Regions from separate parts of the Serpentinimonas raichei genome, predicted to be linked through region 1. Evidence: predicted binding sites of a transcription regulator. Region 1 holds the regulator's gene; the other holds the start of a gene.

What was found. The regulator sigma-54, encoded in region 1, starts transcription at its own class of promoters, with help from an activator protein. The targets are predictions, from matches to a motif close to TGGCANGNAANCTGCTTT.
Region 2: a site for sigma-54 is predicted at 2,179-2,196, ahead of glnK (P-II family nitrogen regulator). Genes of this name have one in related genera too.

The regions. Positions count from the first base shown of each region.
Region 1 covers NZ_AP014568.1:2,316,985-2,321,562, forward strand. The annotation lists gene SRAA_RS10810 (thiol:disulfide interchange protein DsbA/DsbL) at 1-600, shown strand, start outside; gene lptA (lipopolysaccharide transport periplasmic protein LptA) at 692-1,345, shown strand; gene lptB (LPS export ABC transporter ATP-binding protein) at 1,342-2,100, shown strand; gene rpoN (RNA polymerase factor sigma-54) at 2,112-3,758, shown strand; gene SRAA_RS10830 (THUMP domain-containing class I SAM-dependent RNA methyltransferase) at 3,765-4,578, shown strand, end outside.
Region 2 covers NZ_AP014568.1:2,098,731-2,103,308, reverse strand. The annotation lists gene SRAA_RS09815 (GspE/PulE family protein) at 1-397, opposite strand, end outside; gene SRAA_RS09810 (YifB family Mg chelatase-like AAA ATPase) at 460-2,007, opposite strand; gene glnK (P-II family nitrogen regulator) at 2,310-2,648, shown strand; gene SRAA_RS09800 (ammonium transporter) at 2,684-4,117, shown strand; gene SRAA_RS09795 (hypothetical protein) at 4,196-4,513, opposite strand; gene SRAA_RS09790 (nucleotidyltransferase family protein) at 4,510-4,578, opposite strand, start outside.

The DNA of each region.
Region 1 (4,578 bases):
ACCGGCAGCGCGTTGCCACTTGGGGCCCAAACCCCAGCCGCTGCCCCGGCATTTCGTGAAGGCACGCACTACCGCCGCTTGCGCCAGCCGGCCCCAGTCGATGCGCCGGCCGGCCGCATCGAGGTGCTGGAGTTCTTTGCCTACACCTGCATCCACTGCCACCACTTTGTGCCGGTTTTCAAAGCCTGGAAGCGCACCGTGCCCGCCGACGTGGTGGTGCGCCATGTGCCTGTGGGCTTTGCGCCCGAGTTCGAACCGCTGCAGCGCCTGTTCTACACCCTTGAGGCGATGGGCCGCCTCGACAGCCACCACGAGCGCGTGTTCCAAGCCATCCACGGCACCCAACGCCAGCGCCTGCACAACGCCGAGACCATCGCCCAATGGGCCGCCAGCGCCGGGCTGGACCGGGCGCGCTTCACCCAGACTTACAACTCCTTTGCCGTGGTGAGCCGGGTGCGCCGCGCCACCCAGTTGCAAGACGCCTACCAGGTCGAGGGCACGCCGGCGCTGGGCATAGCCGGGCGCTTCTACATTCCGGGGCAGGCCGAGCGCACGGTGCAAGTGGCCAATATGTTGATCGCACGGGTGCGCCGCGGCTGAGACGCCATCCGACTTGGCGCGGCGTCCATTTGCGGGCGTTGCGCGCCGGCTGTGGCTACAATGCCTGCATCGCCTGATTGATGCAATTTTCGTGCCCACCCACACCGCCCCCACCCCCCGCCCCAAGGCTGCCCCGCACTGGCGTGCAGTCGGGCTGGCCTTGCTTCTGGCCTGTCTGAGCGCACCTGCGCTGGCGCAACCCAGCGAGCGCGAACAACCCATGCTGATCGAGGCCGATGCCCTGCAGCACGACCAAACCGGGCAAGTCAGCGTCTTCACCGGCAACGTGGTGATCACCCAAGGCACGCTGCTGCTGCGCGGCCAGCGCGCCGAGCTGCGCCAAGACGCCCAAGGCAACCAATCGGGTGTGCTGCAAGGTGCGGCGGGCCAGCGCGCTTTTTTCCGCCAACAACGCCCGGGGCTAAACGAGGTGCTCGAAGGCGAGGCGCTGCGCATCGAGTACGACAGCGCCAGCGGCAACCTGCGCCTCGTCAACCAAGCCGTGGTGCGTCGGCTGCGCGACGGCGCCCTGAGCGACCAAGCCAGCGGCAGCCTGATCGTCATGAACCGCCAAACCGAGCGTTTCACGGTAGACGGCGGTGCGGCGGCGCGCACCCCCGACAACCCAGCCGGCCGCGTGCGCGCGCTCATCGTCCCGCGCCCGGCCACCCCCCCGGCCACCCCCCCGGCAGCGCCCGCCGCTGCCCCGCTGCAGCCCAGCCCGCAACTGGAGCCGCGCCGATGAGTGTGGCCGCCGAGCGCAGCAGCCTAGAGGTGCGCGGGCTGCAAAAGAGCTATGGCCGGCGCCAAGTCGTCAAAGACGTGTCGCTGCGCCTGGCCAGCGCCGAAGTGGTGGGCCTGCTGGGCCCCAACGGGGCCGGCAAGACCACCTCGTTCTACCTCATCGTCGGGCTCATTCGACCCGACGCGGGCACCATCTTGCTCGACGGGCAGCGCATCGACCGCCTGCCGATCCACCGCCGCGCCCAAATGGGGCTGGGCTACCTGCCCCAGGAAGCCTCGATCTTTCGCAAGCTCACGGTGGCCGAAAACGTGCGTGCGGTGCTGGAATTGCAGCGCGACGCCGACGGCCGGCCGCTGCCGCCACAGCGCATCGAGCAGCGCCTCGATGCCTTGCTCGATGAACTGCACGTGGGCCACTTGCGCGACTCCCCGGCGCCGGCGCTTTCGGGCGGCGAGCGGCGCCGGGTCGAGATCGCGCGCGCCCTGGCCACTGAGCCGCGCTTCATCCTGCTCGACGAGCCCTTTGCCGGCATCGACCCGATCGCCGTGATCGAGATCCAGCGCATCATCGGCTTTTTGAAGGAGCGCGGCATCGGCGTGCTCATCACCGACCACAACGTGCGCGAAACGCTGGGCATCTGCGACCACGCCTGCATCATCAACGAGGGCCGCGTGCTGGCGCAGGGCACACCGGCCGAGATCGTGGCCAACCCGGAGGTGCGCCGGGTCTATCTGGGCGAGCACTTCCGCCTCTGAATGTGGTGGCCATGAAGCAAGGTCTGTCGCTGCGCCTGAGCCAAAACCTGGCGCTCACGCCGCAATTGCAGCAGTCGATCCGCCTGTTGCAACTGAGTACGCTGGAGTTGGAGCAAGAGATCGGGCAGATGCTCGACGACAACCCATTTTTGGAACCCGACCCCGCCGATGAGCCGTTCGAGGCCAGCCCAGCGGCGCCGCCCGAGGCCGCATTGGCTGCCCACGCCGAGCTCGATGCGCCTGCCAGCCACGATGCGGGCGCTGGCGCACCCGATGAAGTGCCCGCCCTCGACGCCGCTTTCGAGGCCGCCTGGACAGGCGCAGCGACGGACTCCGGCGGGGGGGGGCCAGAGGCCGAGCACCACGATGCGGGGGATTTCGCTGAGTCCAGCGATCCGGGCGACTGGGGTGAGCCGGGCGCTGCCCGCTCTGGGGCCGCGCCCGAGGACGACAATGGTGCGGGGCCCGACTGGGCGCGCGCGCCCGAGTCGCTGACGCAGCACCTGCACCAGCAAGCCTGCGCCCTGCGGCTCGAACCCCAGGTGGCACTGGCCTTGCACGCCCTCATCGAGTCGCTCGACGACGACGGCTACCTCGCCGATGGGCTGGACGAATTGGCTGCTGCCCTGTGCGGCATGGAGCAAACCAGCGGGGCCCACGCGCCCGATTCCGGCCTCCACACCATGGCACCGCTGTCAGCGTCGCAACCCATGGCAACTGACCGTCGGCACGCCCACTGGCAGCACTGCCTGCAGCAGGCCTTGGAGCAGTTGCAGCAAATGGAGCCCACCGGCGTGGGCGCGCGCAACCTGGCCGAGTGCTTGCAATTGCAGATTCTGGAGCTGCGCAACCGCCCCGAGAGCCGCACCGCGCTGGCCATCTGCCAGCAGCCGCTCGACTATCTGGCGCGGCGCGACAGCCGCCGCTTGGCCCAACTGTGCCGCTGCAACGAGGCCTTGGTGCGGGCCGCCTTTGGGCTGATCGCCCGCCTCGAACCCAAGCCTGGACGCCGCTTTGCGGTGCTCGAACCGCACCAGTTGCGCCCCGATGTGATCGTGACGGCGCAGGGGCGCGGCTTCAAGGTCGCGCTCAACCCCGAGGTGCTGCCGCGGCTGCGCCTGCACGAAACCTATGCCCTGGCCCTGCGCCAAGGCCGCGGGGGCGGCCAGTCTCACGCGGGGCTGCAGCAGCACCTGCAAGAGGCGCGCTGGTTCATCAAAAACATCCAGCAGCGCTTTGACACCATCTTGCGCGTGGCCAGCGCCATCGTGGAGCGCCAGCGCCCGTTTTTTCAGCACGGCGCCCTGGCCATGCGGCCACTGGTGCTGCGTGAAATCGCCGACGAAGTGGGGCTGCACGAATCCACCATCAGCCGCGTCACCAGCGCCAAGTTCATGGCCACGCCCCAAGGCACCTATGAATTCAAATATTTTTTTGGTTCGGCGCTGGCCACCGAGGCCGGCTCCAGCGCCTCCAGCACCGCGGTGCGGGCCCTGATTCAGCAACTGATCGCCGCCGAAAACCCCAGCCACCCCCTGAGCGACAACCAGCTTGCCGACCTGCTCAAAGCCCAAGGCATCGCCTGCGCGCGCCGCACCGTGGCCAAATACCGCGAGGCGCTGCGCATTGCCCCCACCCATTTGCGCAAAGCGCTCTGAACCCCCATGCACAACCTGACCCTGTTCCTGCCCTGCCCCGCCGGGGTGGAAGACTATCTGCTGGCCGAAGTGCAACAGATCTGCCCGGCGGCCCAAAACCTGCGGCGCCAGCGCGGCGGGGTCGAGCTCACGGCCGACTGGGACGACATGCTGCGGCTCAACCTGCACAGCCGGCTGGCGCAGCGCGTGCTGGTGCGGCTGGCGCTGCAACCCTGCCCCAATGAAGATGCGCTCTACGAGGCTGCCTACGCCGTGCTGTGGGAGCTGTGGTTCACGCCCGCGCAGACTTTCAAGGTCGAGCTCACGGCCCAGCACAGCCCGTTCCAGAGCCTCAATTTTGCCGCCCTGCGCATCAAAGACGCGGTGTGCGACCGCATGCGCGAGCGCCTCGGGCAGCGCCCCAGCGTGGAGACGCTGCAGCCCGAGGTGCGCCTGCACGCCCACCTGGGGCCGGAGCAGGTCTGGCTCTACATCGACACCTCGGGCGAGCCCTTGTTCAAGCGCGGCTGGCGCACCGACACCGGCGATGCGCCGCTCAAAGAGACGCTGGCCGCGGCCATGATCGCCGCCAGCGGCTGGACCGGCCTCGATGCGCAAGGCCAGCCGCAGCCGCTCTACGACCCCTGCTGCGGCAGCGGCACGGTGGCGATCGAGGCGGCGCAGCGGGCGCTGCACATCGCTCCCGGCAAATTGCGCCGCTTTGGCTTCGAGCGTCTGTTGCCACACCAGCCGGCGCGCTGGCAGGCGCTGCGCCAGCAAGCCGTGGCCGCCGAGCGACCCGTGCCGGGCGGCCAAGCCTTTGTTTTTGGCTCCGACGTGG
Region 2 (4,578 bases), 220 kb from region 1:
GTCGGGGGCGGAAATCGAGCAAATCGTCGGCGCTGGCGGCCGCATTGTTGGGGCGGGACCCCGCAGGGGTGCTTTGGGATCGTTGCAGCAGCGGGGCCAGCGGCTGCGTCAGGGTGATGCGCCGAAACATGCCAAAGCGCAGCGGCATGATGGCGCGCGAGGGCGGCAATTGGATGTGGACCATGCCAGCGGGCAGATCCAGCGCCATTAGCCGGCAAGGGCGCACCTGGCCGTTGCTGCCCTCGACTTGGCAGTCCAAGCCCGAGGCATCGGGTTCGCTGCTGCCGTTTTCATGACCGCCGTAGCTGGCGTAGGGTGGGGTGGGCCAGCGCAGCGGCAACAAGCCTTCCCGTGCTACCACAAGGGGATCGGCTGATGCAGCGGCTAGGGGATCCATGGTCACGTTTCCGGGTGTTTTGTCGGGTTTATCATCTTGCGCGCGGCAATTATGCGGCAACTTCAAATCGGTCCCGGCTGGCGGTACTGCACCGCTTCCGCCAGATGCGCGCTCAGGATGCGTTCGCTGGCGGCCAAGTCGGCAATGGTGCGCGCCACCCGCAGCGCGCGGTGGGTGGCGCGGCCCGACCAGCCGAGTCGGCTGGCCGCTTGTTGCAGCAGCTTGTCGGCAGCAGGTTCCAGTGCCGCATGGCGTTGCAGCTCGGGGCCGTGCAGGGCTTGGTTGGCGTGGCCTTGGCGCTGCAACGCCCGTTGGCGCGCCTGCACGACGCGCTCGCGCACCGCCGCGCTCGACTCGGCTGCGGCGCGTTCGAGCAACTGCTGCGGTGGCAGCAGCGGCACCTCGACGTGCAGGTCGATGCGGTCCAGCAAGGGGCCGCTGAGCTTGCCTTGGTAGCGCAGCACCTGGTCGGGGGTGCAGCGGCAGTTGCGGTGGCTGGCCCCTAGGTAGCCGCAGGGGCAGGGGTTCATGGCCGCCACCAGTTGAAAGCGGGCCGGAAAATCGGTCTGGCGCGCCGCACGCGAGATGCGAATCTGCCCGCTCTCGAGCGGCTCGCGCAAGGCCTCGAGGGCGGCGCGCGGAAACTCGGGCAGTTCGTCCAGGAACAGCACCCCTTGGTGCGCCAGCGAAATCTCGCCCGGCCGGGGCGGGTTGCCGCCGCCCACCAAGGCGGTGGCGCTGGCGCTGTGGTGCGGTGCGCTAAAGGGCCGTAGGCCCCAGTGCTCGGGACTAAAGCGCCCGGCCAGCGAAGCCACCGCCGCCGCCTCCAGCGCCTGCTGGTCGTCCAGCGCCGGCAAGATGCCGGGCAGGCGCTGCGCCAGCATCGACTTGCCCGAGCCCGGCGGGCCGCTCATCAGCAGGCTGTGCGCGCCCGCGGCGGCGATCTCCAGCGCCCGCCGCGCCCCGGCTTGCCCCTTCACATCGGCCAAATCGGGCAGATGGAGTGGCTGCACCTGCGTCGTGCCCTGCAACAAGGCCCAGCCGTCGGGGTGCGGGGGTTCGGGCAGCGCAGCACCAGCGGGCGCAAAGCGCTGCACCACATCCAGCAAATGGTGCGCCCGGTACACCCGCGCCTGGCGCACCAAGGCCGCTTCCTCGGCGCTGCCCGGGGGCAGCACCAAAGCGGTGCATGGGGGTTGGCCCGCGCCATGGCCGCGCAAAAAAGCCAAGCCCATGCACAAAGCGCCCCGGACCGGGCGCAAGGCGCCACTGAGCGAGAGCTCACCGGCAAACTCGTAGCCGGCCAGCGCCGCGCCGTCGATCTGGCCGCTGGCGGCCAGAATGCCAAGCGCGATCGGCAAATCAAAGCGCCCCGATTCTTTGGGCAGATCGGCCGGGGCCAGGTTGACCGTAATGCGCTTGTTGTGCGGCCAATCCAGCCCAGCGTTCAATATCGCCGAGCGCACGCGCTCGCGCGCCTCCTTCACCTCGGTGTCGGCCAAGCCCACCAGCGTCAGGCTGGGCAGGCCGTTGGCCAGATGCACTTCTACGCTCACCGGCAAAGCGTCTAGCCCCACCAGTGTGCGGCTTTGAACCACGCACAAACCCACGTTCACACCCTCCCGTTGTAGGCCACAGCGCGGGGCCGGTGCCTGGTCGCTTGGCTTGCTTGTCGCGGGCTGCACCGATTTGGTGCGCTGCCAGCCTAGCCTTGTGGCCGCAGTGTAGCGGCTGCCCAGTGCAACCGGTGCGAAAGATCGCTGTGCGGCGGTTTGCCGGGTTGGCACGCTATGTGCTTGAGAGTTGGCGTGCAGACGGCCCAGCCCCCCAAAGGCCCGGGCTGCAACACCCGCCGCTGGTCAGGCCGCAAGTCTGTCCAGCCCTTTTATCGATTCAGGCAGAAAGGTTGAATATGAAACTGGTCACTGCGATCATCAAACCCTTCAAGCTCGACGAGGTGCGCGAAGCGCTCTCCAGTCTGGGTGTGCAGGGCATCACCGTCACCGAAGTCAAGGGCTTCGGGCGCCAAAAAGGCCACACCGAGCTCTACCGCGGGGCCGAATACGTGGTCGATTTCCTGCCCAAGGTCAAGGTCGATGCGGCCGTGAGCGACGACTTGGTCGAGCGCGTAATCGAAGTCATCGAGGGCGCAGCCCGCACCGGCAAGATCGGCGACGGCAAGATTTTCGTCTTCCCACTGGAGCAGGTGGTGCGCATTCGCACCGGCGAGACCGGCGCCCAAGCGCTTTGATCCATCAACCCTTTTTCAACCTCCGAGTACCAATCATGAAAAAGTATCTGCTCAGTTTGTGTGTGGGCCTGGGGCTGCTGCTGGGCGCATCGGCGGCCATGGCCCAAGTCACCGACGCCGCGCCCGCCGTTGCCCCGATGATGGCACCCGAAGCCCCTGCAGCGGTCGCGCCGATGGTCGATGCCGCCGCGCTGGCCGTGGCTGCCGCACCCGCTGCCGAGGCCGCTGCCGCCGAACCCGTACCCAACAAAGGCGACGTGGCGTGGATGCTGGTCGCCACCTTGCTGGTGGTGATGATGGTCATCCCCGGCTTGGCGCTGTTCTACGGCGGCTTGGTGCGCAGCAAAAACATGCTCTCGGTGCTGATGCAAGTCACCGTGGTGTTTTCGCTCGTCATGGTGCTGTGGGCGGTGTACGGCTACAGCCTGGCTTTTGGGGGCGAGGGGCTGATCATTGCCAACCTAGACAAAGCCTTCCTGGCCGGCGTCACCATGGATTCGGTCTCGAACACCTTCACCGACGGCGTGGTGATCCCGGAGCTGATCTTTGTCGCCTTCCAAGCCACCTTTGCCGGCATCACCTGCGCCATCATCGTCGGCGCCTTTGCCGAGCGCATCAAGTTCAGCGCCGTGCTGATCTTCACCGCGATCTGGTTCACCTTCAGCTACATCCCGGTGGCGCACATGGTCTGGGGCTCCGGCGGCTTCCTGATCGGGCTGGGCAAAATGGACTTTGCCGGCGGCACCGTGGTGCACCTGAGCGCAGCCGTGGCGGCCTTGGTGGGTGCCTACGTGATCGGCAAGCGCATCGGCTACGGCAAAGAAGCCATGGCCCCGCACAGCCTGGCCTTGACCATGGTCGGGGCGGCGCTGCTGTGGGTGGGCTGGTTTGGCTTCAACGCCGGTTCGGCACTGGAAGCCAACAGCAACGCCGCGCTGGCCTTCCTCAACACCCTCATCGCCACCGCCGCCGCCGTGCTGGCCTGGTGCTTGGGTGAGGCGCTGATCAAGGGCAAGGCCTCGATGTTGGGTGCCGCCTCGGGTGCTGTGGCGGGTTTGGTGGCCATTACCCCGGCTTGCGGCTACGTGGGGCCGATGGGCGCCATCGTGATCGGCTTGGCCGGCGGCTTCCTGTGCCTGTGGGGCGTGAACGGCCTCAAGAAGATGCTGGGTGCCGACGACACGCTCGATGTGTTTGGTCTGCACGGCGTCGGCGGCATCGCCGGCGGCCTGTTGACGGCAGTGTTTGCCGCTCCCATGCTGGGCGGCATGAGCGGAGCCGACTTCTCCATCGCCAGCCAACTGTTCGTGCAAGCCAAAGCCATGCTGGTGGTGGTGGTCTGGTCGGGCGTGGTGGCTTTCATCGCCTTCAAAGTGGCCGACCTGCTGGTGGGCCTGCGCGTGAGCGAGGAAGAAGAGCGCGAGGGCCTCGACATCAGCTCGCACGGCGAGAGCGCCTACAACCGCTGATTCATTGAAGGCTGGGGTTTGAGCCCGCCGCGCCTTGTGCGTGGCGGGTTTTTTATGCGTCCGGCACGGGGGCGCTCGCTATAACTGCGAGTGCTCGGCCTTGGCTAAGCGGCTGGCGGGTTTGTTTTGCCCGCACGCAGGTGTTTCACCCAGCGCCAGCAGCAGCACAGGCAGCAGCTTGTCGCCGAGGGTGTCCTGCAAACGCCCAAATCTGGCCACAAAGGCTTCTACCCGCTCTGCCAAATCCGGATCGGTTTGGAGTTGAGCGGCACGCTGCGGGCTGAAGGGCTCGGCAAACAGACGCTGGTCTGTGCTGGCCAGGTGCTGGCATTCCTTGCGCACCACGCGCACCAGAAATTGCAGCCGCAGCAAAATTTTCGGGCTTACAGCAGTCACAGGATTTTTCCTTCCCTGAACGCCACTTCGTGGATGGGCAAGCGCATGAGGTTGGGTGCAGCCAG